2 linked regions of the Sagittula sp. P11 genome follow. The protein of the gene in region 2 interacts with the protein of the main gene of each other region in a pairwise test. Links are inferred from orthologs where the notes say so. Each region holds a gene or a part of one and is shown on either strand. Other genes may lie near its edges. The genes, in order: nifS and CDO87_RS00975.

Evidence for each region.
Region 1: the proteins of CDO87_RS00975 (region 2) and nifS interact in binary tests that used the Escherichia coli proteins (3 or more experiments, as listed by UniProt). The link is inferred for Sagittula sp. P11 from one-to-one orthologs.

The regions. Positions count from the first base shown.
Region 1 is NZ_CP021913.1:3,374,648-3,381,588, reverse strand. The notes cover bases 2,318-5,217. They hold nifS (cysteine desulfurase NifS), read left to right. Parts: upstream 2,318-3,116; coding sequence 3,117-4,319; downstream 4,320-5,217. Other genes in these bases: nifV (homocitrate synthase), read left to right, coding at 4,365-5,217; nifU (Fe-S cluster assembly protein NifU), read left to right, coding at 2,318-3,104. In the rest of the region: CDO87_RS16460 (CCE_0567 family metalloprotein), read left to right, coding at 27-236; fdxB (ferredoxin III, nif-specific), read left to right, coding at 233-538; CDO87_RS16450 (nitrogen fixation protein NifQ), read left to right, coding at 522-1,082; CDO87_RS16445 (hypothetical protein), read left to right, coding at 1,072-1,518; CDO87_RS16440 (iron-sulfur cluster assembly accessory protein), read left to right, coding at 1,743-2,063; more of nifU, read left to right, coding at 2,076-2,317; more of nifV, read left to right, coding at 5,218-5,537; cysE (serine O-acetyltransferase), read left to right, coding at 5,534-6,241; nitrogenase stabilizing/protective protein NifW, read left to right, coding at 6,269-6,601; modA (molybdate ABC transporter substrate-binding protein), read left to right, coding at 6,598-6,941. UniProt on the Escherichia coli protein: Master enzyme that delivers sulfur to a number of partners involved in Fe-S cluster assembly, tRNA modification or cofactor biosynthesis. Catalyzes the removal of elemental sulfur from cysteine to produce alanine.
Region 2 is NZ_CP021913.1:192,365-199,291, reverse strand. Bases 742-3,627 are described here. They hold CDO87_RS00975 (sulfurtransferase TusA family protein), read right to left. Parts: upstream 2,353-3,627; coding sequence 2,131-2,352; downstream 742-2,130. Other genes in these bases: CDO87_RS00965 (hypothetical protein), read left to right, coding at 3,329-3,627; CDO87_RS00970 (cytochrome c biogenesis CcdA family protein), read left to right, coding at 2,493-3,239; CDO87_RS00980 (ribonuclease E/G), read left to right, coding at 742-2,017. In the rest of the region: more of CDO87_RS00980, read left to right, coding at 1-741; more of CDO87_RS00965, read left to right, coding at 3,628-4,564; CDO87_RS00960 (cytochrome P450), read left to right, coding at 4,561-5,922; CDO87_RS00955 (fructose bisphosphate aldolase), read left to right, coding at 6,157-6,927. UniProt on the Escherichia coli protein: Sulfur carrier protein involved in sulfur trafficking in the cell. Part of a sulfur-relay system required for 2-thiolation during synthesis of 2-thiouridine of the modified wobble base 5-methylaminomethyl-2-thiouridine (mnm(5)s(2)U) in tRNA.

The sequences.
Region 1 (6,941 bases), 3.2 Mb from region 2 along the record:
GCGGATGCTGACGAAAGGACCCCGCCATGACTGTCGAAGAGCTTGAAAAGAAGGTGAAGAGGCTGTCGATGCGCTCCACCGACGCCAAGATGAACCTGCACGACCTCTCTGAAGAACTGCCAACCGACTGGGAGAAGATACCCGGGGTGGCACAGGAAACCTACGAGGTGTTCCGCGAACTGGCCGCCGCCCGCAGGGATCTCAAGGCAGCGAAGCAGGCGGAGGCCGGGGCATGAGCGTCGTGGCCTATACCCGGGGCGGCGCGGCCTACGTGCCGGAGTTCCTGATGTCCATCGACCCGGCCAAGTGCATCGGCTGCGGGCGATGTTTCAAGGTCTGCGGCCGGGACGTGATGACCCTGCACGGCCTGACGGAGGACGGCACCCTCGTCCGACCCGGCACCGACGAATACGACGACGTCGAGGACGAGATCGTGAAGTCGGTGATGCACATGATCGGGCCGGACAACTGCATCGGCTGCGGCGCCTGTGCACGCGTCTGCCCTTCCGACTGCCAGACCCATGCGGCACTGGACTGAACCCTCCACCACGGGCAGGGCCCCGGCGGGCCACCTCGCCGCGGCGATGCCGACCATTTCCGACATGGCCTGCATCCTCGACCGGGCGCTGGCAGAGCGGGAGGCCGGTCTCGGTCCCCTGACCGAGCGGCTGGGGCTGTCGGGGGCCGACCTCGCCGCGCTGCGCGACACCTGGGCGCCCGGCACAGCCCTGCCCGACCTCGACCTGCCTGCCCCCGACCGCCCTGCCGACCAGCAGGCCATCGCGACGCTGATCCTGTGGCGCGCACGGACCACGTCGCCGGAGGTCCGCTGGCTGGCGCAGATCCTCGCGCGGCGCGCGATGGAAGGACGGCATCTCTGGGAAGACCTCGGCCTCGTCTCGCGTGACGCGCTTTCGGAGCTGATCGCGCGGCACCTGCCGGGGCTGAAGGCCGCCAACGCGCAGAACATGCGCTGGAAGAAATTCTTCTACCGGCAGATCTGTTCCGACACCGGGTTCGCGCTGTGCCTCTCGCCCACCTGCGACGACTGCGACGAACGGGCGGACTGCTTTGCCGATTGATGCCGCGGACCTGCTGGCCGGGGCGGAGGCGGCCCGGACAAGGCCGGTGGAGAGCGCCGCCGCCATCGACCGGGCGCTGAAGGCCGCGCCGCACGATCCGGAGGTGCGGCTGGCGGCCTACCGCTTTGCCTTCTACGCCCACGACTACGCGCAGGCCCGCGACCATGCCGGGGTGCTGGTCGCCCACGCCGCCCGGCAACTCAACATCGCCACCGACTGGCGGGCGGTGCGGCCCGGCGACGCCGCGTTCAGCGCGATGGAGTTCGCCCCCGGCCTCTACATGCAGGCGCTGATCGCTCAGGGCTATTGCGCTGCCCGGCTGGGCGCGCTGGACGAGGCGCGCGCGGTGCTGGCGCACACCGCACGGCTCGACCCGACGGACCGTTTCGGCGGGGCGTGGCTGCTGCACCATCTGGAGGCCGCGGGCGGGGACTGACGCGCCCTGCCGGGTCACAGGCACGGCGCCTTCGGTCCCCCGCTCTCCCCCGAAGCGGACAGTGCGAAGAACATGCCAACCGACTGTCGGCTTCCGTCCAATCGGTTTTGTCCGTTCCCGACAATGGCGGGCAAGCCGCTGAAAACCCGGCGAAAGACCGGATGGCACGGTCCTTGCTTTAACAACCGCAGGACCAACCGACAGACCGGACAGGAGAAGGCACAATGATCGAGATCACCGAACCCGCCCGCAGCGCCATCAAGACGGCCATCGACGGCGCTGGCCAGCCCGTCGCCGGGCTGCGCGTCATGGTGCAGGGCGGCGGCTGCGCCGGCATGAAATACGGCATGGCACTGGAGCTGACCGCCCAGCCGGACGACGCCATCGTCACCGCGGGCGAAGTCACCGTGCTGATCGACCCCGAAAGCCAGCCGCACCTGAGCGGCACCACCATCGACTTCGTGGCCGGGCTGGAAGGCTCCGGCTTCGTCTTCGACAACCCCAACGCCTCCAGCTCCTGCGGCTGCGGCAAGTCCTTCTGCTGAGGAGCGCGGCCAATGTGGGATTACTCCGATAAGGTGAAGGACTATTTCTTCAACCCGAGGAACGCGGGCGCGCTGGCCGATGCCAATGCGGTCGGCGAAGTGGGCAGCCTGTCCTGCGGTGACGCCCTGAAGCTGATGCTGAAGGTCAACCCGGAGACCGACGTGATCGAGGACGCCCGCTTCCAGACCTTTGGTTGCGGGTCGGCCATCGCCTCGTCCTCGGCCCTGACCGAGCTCATCATCGGCAAGACCATCGCCGAGGCGAAGACCCTGACCAACCAGGATATCGCCGATTTCCTCGACGGGCTGCCGCCGGAGAAGATGCACTGTTCCGTCATGGGGCAGGAAGCGTTGCAGGCCGCCGTCGCCGCCTACACCGGCGAAGAGGTGGACGGGGACGACCACGAGGAAGGCGCGCTGATCTGCAAGTGCTTCGGCGTCGACGCCGGGATGATCGAACGCGCCATTCGCGGCAACAAACTGACGACGCTGGAAATGGTGACCTTCTACACCAAGGCCGGCGGCGGTTGTAACTCCTGCCGCGAACCGCTCGAGGAGCTGCTGGCCGACGTGAACGCCGCAATGGTCGCCGAAGGCGCCCTTCGTGCGGACGAGGCCCATGTCTTCGGCTCGGCCCCGAAACCCATGAAGAAGAAGGCGCAGGGCTTTGTCATCCCCGACATGGCGCCCGCGCCCATGCCCCCGGCCAAGCCCTCGGCCCCGGTGCAGATCGCGATGCCGGAGGGTGGCCTGGCCGTGGCAGAGAAACCCGCCGCTCCCGCCGCCCCGGCGCCTGCCGCCCTGAGCCCGGCGAAAGAGGCGATCGCTGCCGCCCGCATCATCGAAGAGCTGCGCCCGGTCTTCCGCCGCGACGGCGGCGACGTGGAGCTTGTCGACATGGAAGGCAACCTCGTGCTCGTCCATCTGACCGGCGCCTGTTCCGGCTGCCAGCTGGCCGCCCAGACGCTCGGCGGAATCCAGAAAAAGATCAGCGACGCGCTTGGCCGCCCCGTGCGCGTCATGCCCGTGGCGAAGACGTAAGGAGACGCAAGGATGCCCCCCATCTATCTCGACAACAATGCCACCACCCGCGTCTTTCCCGAGGTGGTCGAGGCCATGCTGCCCTACTTCTCGGAGCAGTTCGGCAATGCATCCTCGATCCATGCCTTCGGGGCGGAAGTCGGCGGCGCGCTCCGGCAGGCCCGGCGGTCGCTGCAGGCCCTGATCGGGGCCGAGTTCGACCACGAGATCATCTTTACCTCCGGCGGCACTGAATCGAACAACACCGCGATCCGGTCTGCCCTTCAGGTGATGCCGGGCCGGAACGAGATCGTCACCTCTGCCGTCGAACACCCCGCCATCCTGTCGCTGTGCGACTGGCTGGAGAAACACGAGGGCGTGGTGGTGCACCGCATTCCGGTCGACGGTCTGGGGCGGCTCGACCTCGACGCCTACCGCGCCGCGCTTTCCGACAAGGTAGCGCTGGTGTCCTTCATGTGGGCCAACAACGAGACGGGTACCATCTTTCCGGTCGACGGTCTCGCGGAGATGGCGCACGAACACGGCGCGCTCTTCCACACCGACGCGGTGCAGGCGGTGGGCAAGGTTCCGATGGACCTCAGGAACACCGAGATCGACATGCTCTCCCTGTCCTCGCACAAGCTGCACGGGCCGAAGGGGCTGGGCGCGCTCTACCTGCGCAAGGGCACCCGCTTTCGCCCGCTGCTGCGCGGCGGCCACCAGGAGCGCGGGCGCCGTGCCGGAACGGAGAACGCCCCGGCGATCATCGGCCTCGGTCGCGCCGCCGGGATGGTCATGTCGACCATGGCAGAGGACATGGCCCGCATGACAACGCTGCGCGACAGGCTGGCCAACGGCCTGATCGGCAGCATCGGCCATTGTTTCCTGACCGGCGACCCGCATGACCGCCTGCCCAACACCGCCACCGTGGCCTTCGAGTACATCGAGGGCGAGGCGATCCTGCTGAAGCTGAACGCCGCCGGGATCGCGGCATCTTCGGGGTCGGCCTGCACCTCCGGATCGCTGGAACCGAGCCACGTCCTGCGCGCCATGAACATCCCCTTCACCGCGGCCCACGGCGCGATCCGTTTCTCCCTATCGAGAGAAACGACCAAAAAAGAGATCGACTACGTGCTGGAGGTCATGCCCGGCATCATCGCCGGCCTGCGCGCCATGTCTCCGTTCTGGTCCGGGGACGGTGCGCAACCGGACGGCTTCCAGCCGGAATACGCCTGAAACCGCCCGATTTCGTGCAGCAAACACCGTCAAGGGGAACCCGCCATGTACCACGCTCCGCTCTGTACGCCGAATGCCGTCGCCCTGTGCGACACCACGCTGCGCGACGGCGAACAGACCGCCGGCGTTGCCTTCTCCTTCCATGAGAAGCGTGCCATCGCCCGGGCGCTGGACGTGGCGGGCGTGGCAGAGGTCGAACTGGGCATTCCCGCCATGGGCTACGACGAGGTCGCAGAGATCCGGGCGCTGGCGCAGGACCTGACCTGCGCGGTGCCGGTCGCCTGGTGCCGGCTGCGGATGACCGACCTCGACATGGCGCTGAAGACCGGCGTACGGCGGGTGCATTTCGCCGTTCCCAGTTCTGACCGCCAGCTCTCCGGCAAACTGCGGCAGGACCGCGACTGGGCGCTCCGCGAAACCGCGGCGCTGGTGTTCTGCGCCACGCAGGCCGGGCTGTCGGTCTCTGTCGGGGCAGAGGACGCCAGCCGCGCCGACCCGACCTTCCTCGCCAAACTGGCGGCGGTGGCAAAGGCCGCGGGCGCGATCCGCTTCCGCATCGCCGATACGCTGGGCATCCTCGATCCCATGGGCGCCTACCGGCTGGTGGCGGAACTGAGCACGCGCATTTCCCTGCCGCTGGAAATCCACGCGCACAACGACTTCGGCATGGCGACGGCCAACACGATGATGGCAGCCCACGCCGGTGCCACGCACCTCTCGGTCACGGTCAACGGGCTGGGCGAGCGGGCGGGAAACGCCGCGCTGGAGGAGGTCGCCGCCGCGCTGGCCGCCAACGACATTCACACCGGGATCGAGCTGCGCGCCCTGGCCGCCCTGTCGCAAACCGTCGCCCGCGCCTCGGGGCGTCCTCTGCCGGCATCGAAGCCGATCACCGGGCCGCTGGCCTTCGCCCACGAGGCAGGCATCCACGTCGACGCGCTGCTGAAGCAGGCCGACACCTACGAGGACGAACGCTGCGCACCGGGCCGTTTCGGGCGCGAGCGGCAGATCGTTCTGGGCAAGCACTCGGGCCTTGCCGGGTTGCGCGCCGCACTGGAGGCGGCGGGCCTGCCCTCGGGCGACGAACTGCTCAGCCGCCTGAAACCCCTGCTCCGTGCCCACGCGACGCGCACCAAGCGCCCGCTCGCGCCCGAGGAACTCGCGCGGCTCGCCACCCGGGCCAGCCGCTCCGCGATGATGGCCGGGGGACAGTCATGACGCGCTTCGCCTTCATCCGCGACGACTTTGCCGCGATCCGCCAGCGCGACCCCGCGGCCCGCGGGCGGCTGGAGACGGCGCTGACCTATCCCGGCCTGCACGCCATGCTGGCCCACCGCGCCGCGCATGCCCTCTGGACGAAACGGCTGAAGACGCCCGCGCGGATCATGTCCTACCTCGCCCGGATGGTCACGGGCATCGACATCCACCCCGGTGCGCGGATCGGTCCCGGCTTCTTCATCGACCACGGCGCAGGTGTCGTCATCGGAGAGACCGCCGAAGTGGGCCGCGACGTGACGCTCTACCACGGGGTGACGCTGGGGGGCGTGTCATGGTCGCCCGGCAAGCGCCATCCGACCCTTGGCGACGAGGTCATGGTCGGGGCGGGTGCCAAGATCCTCGGGCCGGTCACCATAGGTGCAGGCGCCCGGGTCGGCGCGAATTCCGTCGTTGTCGAGGACGTCCCGCCGGAGGCGACGGTCGTCGGCATCCCCGCGCGGATCGTGCAGACCCGCCAGGCCTCGCGCGATCCCTACCGCATCGACCTGAACCATCACCTGATGCCCGACCCGGTCGGGCGCAGCCTCGCGCGGCTGGCCGACCGCGTGGCCTTCCTCGAAGCGCGCCTCGCCGCCCGCGACGCCGCCCTACGCGCCGCGGAAAGCGGCTGCACGCCACCGCCGCAGGACCACCTCCCCCACTGATCCAACCTGACCGCGAAGGAGACACACATGACCGAGACAACCGTCCTGGAGACCATCGACACCCTTTCCTCCGCCGAGGACATCTTCACCTACCTGCTGCTGCCGTTCGATCAGGAGGTGCTGAACGTCTCCCGCCTGCACATCATGCGCCGTTTCGGCAGCTACCTGCGGGACCTGGACCTTGCCGGGCAGGACGAGGATGCGATCTTCCTCGCCGCGCGGGCGGAACTGAAGCGCGCCTACGGCGACTTCGTCGAGAGCACGCCGCTGAAGGAAAAGGTCTTCAAGGTGTTCCGCGACGAGGAAGCCAAGCTGAAGGCGAAGTTCGTGGTCATCGACAGCCTGAAGGTGGCGCAATGATCCGCGCGGCGGCGCTCTGTCTGCTGGCGGGGGCCGCGCAGGCCGACCCGATGCTGCTGGCCGCCGCCTCCACAGGCGCGGCACTGGACGCAGCCATCGAACAGAGCGGCATCGCCGCGCTGACCAGCTACGGCGCCTCCGGCCTGCTGGCGCGGCAGATCGAACAGGGCGCACCGGCGGACCTCTTCGTGTCGGCCAATCCGAAATGGATGGGCCACCTCGTTGAGGCGGGCCTTGTCGAGGGCGACGCCGTGCGTGTGCTGATGTCCAACCGGCTGGTGCTGATCGCCCCGTCCGGTTCGCGGGTCACCCCCGACACCCTGGCCACAGCCCTCGAAGG
Region 2 (6,927 bases):
CCGTTACTGCGTGCTGATGCCGAACACCGCCCGGGGCGGCGGCATTTCCCGCAAGATCACCAACGCCACCGACCGCTCGAAACTGAAGGCCATCGCCAACGAGATCGACGTGCCGAAGGGCGCGGGCCTGATCATCCGGACCGCGGGCGCCAAGCGCACCAAGACCGAGATCAAGCGCGACTACGAATACCTCCAGCGCCTGTGGGAGCAGATCCGCGAACTGACGCTGAAGTCGATCGCACCGGCGAAGATCTACGAGGAAGGCGACCTGATCAAACGTTCGATCCGCGACCTCTACAGCCGCGAGATCGACGAGGTTCTGGTGGAAGGCGAGCGCGGCTACCGCGTGGCCAAGGACTTCATGAAGATGATCATGCCGTCCCACGCCAAGAACGTGAAGAACTACACCGACCAGATGCCGCTGTTCGCGCGCTACCAGGTCGAATCCTACCTGGGCGGCATGTTCAACCCGGTGGTCCAGCTCAAGTCGGGCGGCTACATCGTCATCGGCGTGACCGAGGCGCTGGTGGCCATCGACGTGAACTCCGGCCGGGCGACCAAGGAAGGCTCCATCGAGGAGACCGCGGTCAAGACCAACCTGGAGGCCGCTGAAGAGGTGGCGCGCCAGCTGCGTCTGCGTGACCTCGCCGGTCTCATCGTCATCGACTTCATCGACATGGACGAGCGCAAGAACAACGCCGCCGTCGAGAAGAAGCTGAAGGACAAGCTGAAGACCGACCGCGCCCGCATCCAGGTGGGCCGCATCTCGGGATTCGGCCTGCTTGAGATGTCGCGCCAGCGTCTGCGTCCGGGCATGATCGAGGCGACCACGCAACCCTGTTCGGCCTGCCACGGCACCGGCCTGATCCGTTCCGACGACAACATGGCGCTGCAGATCCTGCGCCAGATCGAGGAAGAGGGCGTGCGGCGCCGGTCGCGCGAAGTTCTGGTGAAGTGCCCGGTGGGCATCGCCAACTACCTGATGAACCAGAAGCGCGAGCACGTCGCCATGATCGAGGCGCGGTACGGCATGGCCGTGCGCATCGAGGGCGACCCGCATCTGATCGCGCCCGACTTCTCGATGGAGAAGTTCAAGACGGCGACCCGCTCCGTACCCGAAGCGACCGCGCCCGTGGTGTCCGTCGACACCTCGATCATGGATGCCATCGACGAGGCGGCCGAAGCCGAGGAGATCGAGGCAGATGTCGAGGAGATGGAGGAGCAGCAGTCCTCCGGCGACGACAACGGCAACGATCAGGGCAGCGACGACAAGCCGAAGAAAAAGCGGCGTCGGCGGCGTCGTCGGTCGAAGTCCAAGGACGGCGACCAGTCGCGTGACGATCAGGACGACAACGGGTCGAACGACGGCGAGTCGGACAATGGCTCCGGCGATACGGACAGCGGTGACGACGACAGCGACGCGGCCGAGGGTGGCGACACCGGCGGCAGTGACGAGGACGGTCAGGACAGCGGCAAGAAGAGCTCGAGCCGCTCGCGGTCACGCTCCCGTTCGCGCAGCCGGACGTCCAAGCCGAAGGAGCCGGTCGAGGCGTCTTCCGAGGGTGACGCCAACGGCGATGCGCCTGCCGAAGCGGTGGCCATGACGGCCAATGCTCCGGCCCCGGTGGAGGCAGAAGCCGCACCCGAGGCCCCGGCAGCCGCCGAGCAGACGGCCGAGCCGGTTGCCGAGACAGCCCCGGAAGAGGCCCCTGCCGAGGCGCCCGAAAAGTCGGCGGAGCCGCAGCCCGCAGCAGCGCCGGAGGCCGTGTCCGAGGACGAGAAGCCGAAGCGTGCCCGCACCCGGGTCAAGGCATCTGACGTGATCGCGCAGGTTGTGGGGTCGCCGGTCGGTGGCTCGGCAGAGGCCGCGGTCAACGCGGAGCCGGTCGAAGAGCCCGCCGCCGAGGCAGAGCCCGAAGCCGCACCGCAGCCCGAACCGGAAACGGTTGGCGAGACCGCGGGCGACGACGACGAGCCGAAGAAGAAAAAGCGCGGTTGGTGGTCGCTGGGCCGCTGAGGCCCGCCCATTCCGTGAACAGAAAAACCGCCGCGTGCAGACGCGGCGGTTTTTTCATGCGCGCCCGGTGGGTTGGGACGTCACGCGGCCTTGCGTTTCGCGGCAGGCGAAGGTCAGACCTTGCGGACAATCCATGTCATGGTCGCGCCGTCCTCTGACTGGCTGTCCAGCACGTTGCCGGATTCGGCGCAGAAGTGGGGCACGTCGATCACCGCGGCCGGATCGTCGGTGATCAGGGTGATGGTCTCCCCTGCCGTCAACGCCTGCAGCCGCTTGCGCAGCTTGAGGACGGGCAGGGGGCAGAGCAGTCCGGTGGCGTCGAGTGTCTGGGTCATGTCCGTGTCGTAGCGCCTTTGCCGCCGCTCTTGAAGGGGCTTGCGTGAAGGGGGTGCGGGCCGGTCTGTGACGATGCGTCCACGGGGATGTGAGCAACCCCGGCGTGACGCCATCCGCGCTTTGCCATATGTCCGGGAACATGTTCGGAATCGATCTCATCGACGCATCCCTGATGCCCGCCATGTTCGTGGCGCTGCTGGCGGGGCTGGTGTCCTTCCTCAGCCCCTGCGTGCTGCCCATCGTGCCGCCGTACCTGGCTTTCATGTCGGGCCTGTCGCTGAACGAGATGCAGGAGGGCCGCAAGCGTGGCAAGGTCGCACTGGCGGCGCTGTTCTTCGTGCTGGGGCTGTCGACGATCTTCGTGCTTCTGGGGTTCACGGCGTCGTGGCTGGGGTCGTTCTTTCTGACGAACCAGGTGCTCTTGGGGCGGATCGCGGGGGCGGTGGTCATCGTCTTCGGCTTGCATTTCCTGGGCGTCTTCCGGATCGGGTTCCTCGACCGGGAAATGCGCATGGAGGGCGGCGAAGGCGGATCGGCCTTCGGGGCCTATATCCTCGGGCTGGCCTTTGCCTTTGGCTGGACGCCCTGCATCGGCCCGCAACTGGGCGCGATCCTGTCGCTGGCCGCGACGGAGGCCTCGGTGGCGCGGGGCACGGTCCTGCTGGCGGTCTACGCGGCGGGGCTGGGCATTCCCTTCCTGCTGGCGGCGATCTTCCTCGGCCGCGCCGTCGGGCTGATGAACCGGATGAAGCGGCACATGGCCATGATCGAGAAGGTCATGGGCGTCCTGCTGATCGTGGTGGGCGTGGCACTCCTGACCGGGGCGTTCTCGGCCTTCTCCTTCTGGTTGCTCGAAACTTTCCCCGGGCTCGCGACGCTGGGGTGACGCGCGGCACCTTGCGGCGAAATCGCCCCTCGCCACGCCTTACTGTTGCCTGAAACCGCGGTTATCCTGCCTGACAGGAGAGATTGCGCATGGCACAGCAGGACCGCGACCAGAGCCGCGACGGGGACGTCAGGACGCGCCGGGTGTTCTACATCCCGGGCTACGATCCCATTCATCCGCGCCGCTACCGCGAGCTCTACCGCAAGGAGGGCGCCGCGCAGGCGGAGGTCTCGGGCTACGAGATCGGCCTGAAGCCGAAGCGCACCGGCGGCCCCTATGGCTGGCATGTCGAGGCGACGATAGACGGCATACCGGTCGCCGCGGACGTGGAGGTGCTGGTCTGGTCCGATATCGTGCGCGACAGCATGTCGAACTCCATCCCCGCGACCTACGGCCAGCTTGTGCGCACCGCGTGGGAATACATCGCCACGGGCGCGCTGTTCCGGCTGATGCGGCTGAGGAAAGGGCCGGTGATCGCCGCGCTCTATCCCATCGGCGCGCTGCTTGTGCAGGCGCTGGTGGCGCTGCTGGCGGTCTGGCTGTGCGGCTGGGCCGGCAGTTTCGCCGGACCCTGGGGCGCGCTGGCCGGGACCATCGTCGGCCTCGTGCCCGGGGTGATGGTGCTGCGCTGGTTCCGGTCCAAGGACGGCAAGTTGTTCGCTTACTACCTGATGCACGACTACGCCTATTCGGCCCGCTACCGGGGCGCCAATCCCCCGGAGCTCGAGGCGCGCATGGCGGAGTTCGCCAAGATCATCGCCGGCGCGCTGGCAGAGGACCATGACGAGGTGCTGGTTGTCGGCCATTCCTCCGGTGCGCATCTGGCCGTCTCGATCCTCGCTGACCTGATCCGGTCGGGGCGGGTTCCGGCGAACGGTCCGAAGCTCGGGTTCCTGAGCCTCGGGCAGGTGGTGCCCATGGTGTCCTTCCTGCGGGGTGCCGACCGGCTGCGGGCCGACCTGCACTACCTCTCGGCGCGCGACGAGCTGACCTGGGTCGATGTCACCGCGCCGGGGGACGGCTGCGCCTTTGCGCTCTGCGATCCGGTCAGCGTCTCGGGCGTGGCCCCGGAGGGCAAGCGCTGGCCGCTGGTCTTCTCGGCCCAGTTCACCCGGTCGCTCAGCCCCGAACGCTGGAAGGAACTGAGGTGGAAGTTTTTCCGCCTGCATTTCCAGTACCTCTGCGCCTTCGACCGGCCGCTCGACTACGACTATTTCCAGATCACTGCCGGACCGCTCAGCCTTGCGGCGCGCTATGCCGGGCGCCCGCCCTCGGCCAGCCGGATCGACCGGGCGGTCTCCAAGTACACGAGCATGGCGGCATGACGGACGACAGGGTGCCGCCGAAACCGGCGGCGCGGCCCGACAAGGTGTCGTTCAGGCGGTATGTGAAGCTGTTCCGGCAGGACATCCTGTCGGCCCAACCGGCGAAGCTCTATCGCGCGTGGATGGCAGAGTTCCGGACGCCGTTCTTCCGGTCTTACCTGATCAATCAGCCCGAACTGGTCACCAAGGTGCTGAAGGAACGGCCCATGGACTTTCCGAAGTCCGACCGCATCGGCGAAGGGCTGCGCCCGCTGCTGGGGGAGTCGGTGTTCCTGACCAACGGCGCGCAATGGCAGCGGCAGCGGCGGATCATCGACCCGGCCTTCGAAGGCGGTCGGCTGAGGGAAACCTATCCGGCGATGTGGGAGGCGGCACAGGCGGCGCTGTCGCGGCTGACCGTCCGCGCGGGCGAGGTGGTCGAGATCGAGGAACAGACCAGCCATGCCGCCGCCGACGTGATCTTCCGCACGCTCTTTTCCATCCCCATCGAGGATGAGACGGCCTCGGCTGTGTTTCACGAGTTCCGCGCCTACCAGCGCACCCAGCCGATCCTGAACCTGGCCGCCTTCATCCCGGTGCCGCGCTGGGTGCCGCGGTTCTTCCGGCGCGACACGAAGGCCGCGGCCCGGCGCATCCGCGGCCTGATCGCCCGGCTGACGGAGGCGCGCGCCGCCGAGATCGCGGCAGGCACGGCACCCGACGACCTCGCCACCAAGATCATGACCACCCGCGACCCGCAGACTGGAGAGACCTTCACCGCCTCCGAAATGGTCGATCAGGTGGCGATCTTCTTCCTTGCGGGGCATGAGACCTCGGCCTCTGCGCTCGGCTGGGCGCTGTACCTGATGGCGCTTTACCCCGAGTGGCAGGAGCGGGTGGCCGAGGAGGCGCAGGGGCTGCAGACCGGCGACTTTGCCGAGATCGGGCGGATGCGGGTGTCGCGCGACGTGTTCCGCGAGACGCTGCGCCTTTATCCGCCGGTGCCGATGATGGTGCGCGAAACGACCTGCCCGGAGCGGTTCCGCAACCGCGACGTGCCCAAGGGGTCGCAGGTGGTGCTGTCGCCCTGGCACCTGCACCGGCACGAACGGCTGTGGGAGCGGCCCGACGCCTTCGACCCGGGGCGCTGGCAGACGGAGAACGGCCGGGCCTGCGGGCGCGACGCCTTCATCCCGTTTTCGGCCGGGCCGAGGGTCTGCACCGGGGCGGGGTTCGCCATGGTGGAGGGGCCCTTGCTTCTGTCGCTGCTGTTGCGCGACCTGAAGGTGTCGTGCGTCGAGGGGCGCGATCCGGTGCCGGAGGCGCACCTGACGGTGCGGGCGCGCGACGGCATCTGGCTGCGGATCGACAGGCGCTGAACCTTTCCCGTCCTACGGTTCTGCCACCGGGGCGCCTGCACGGAAGGGTGGCAGGGCGCGTGTGCGGCGCCGTCCTGCCCTGAAATCCGCCAAAGCCTGGGCATCCCCTGGCCGATCGTCGCGGCCCGGATGCGCAGCCTGCCACATTTAGCGTTAACAGTTTCCGATGCCTCTAGGTTTGCCCGGAAACCCGCGTTAAGCGTTGGGCGATTGAATTTCAGCCGGGAGAGGGTGATGGCAGATTTCGCGAAGATGAAGGCGCAGATGGCCGAGGGGAAGGGCTTCATTGCGGCGCTCGACCAGTCGGGTGGCTCGACGCCGAAGGCGCTTAAGCTCTATGGCGTGACCGAGGACATGTACGACGGCGAGCGCGCCATGTTCAACGAGATCCACGCCATGCGCACGCGCATCATCAAGGCGCCGGATTTCACCTCTGACAAGGTCATCGGCGCGATCCTGTTCGAACGCACCATGCGCGGCACCATCGACGGCAAGCCGGTGAGCCAGGTGCTGTGGGAAGACAACGGTATCGTGCCCTTCCTGAAGATCGACAAGGGCCTTGAGGACGAGGCCAACGGCGTGCAGCTGATGAAGCCGATCCCGGGCCTGGAAGATCTGCTGAAGGACGCCGAGGGGTTCGGCGTGTTCGGCACGAAGGAACGTTCGGTCATCCACGAGGCCAATGCCGAGGGCATTGCGGCGGTCGTCGCCCAGCAGTTCGAGGTCGCCCGCACCGTGCTGTCCTGCGGGCTGGTGCCGATCCTCGAGCCGGAGGTCAACATCAAGTCGTCCACCAAGGCAGAGGCCGAGGCCATGCTGAAGGACGAGATCGCCCGCCACCTCGACACCCTCGAAGACGGGCAGGATGTCATGCTGAAGCTGTCGATCCCGACCGAGGTGGGGCTTTATGACCGGCTGGCAGAGCATCCGCGCGTGATCCGGGTGGTGGCGCTGTCCGGCGGATATTCCACCGACGAGGCGTGCGAGAAGCTGGCCAAGCAGCCG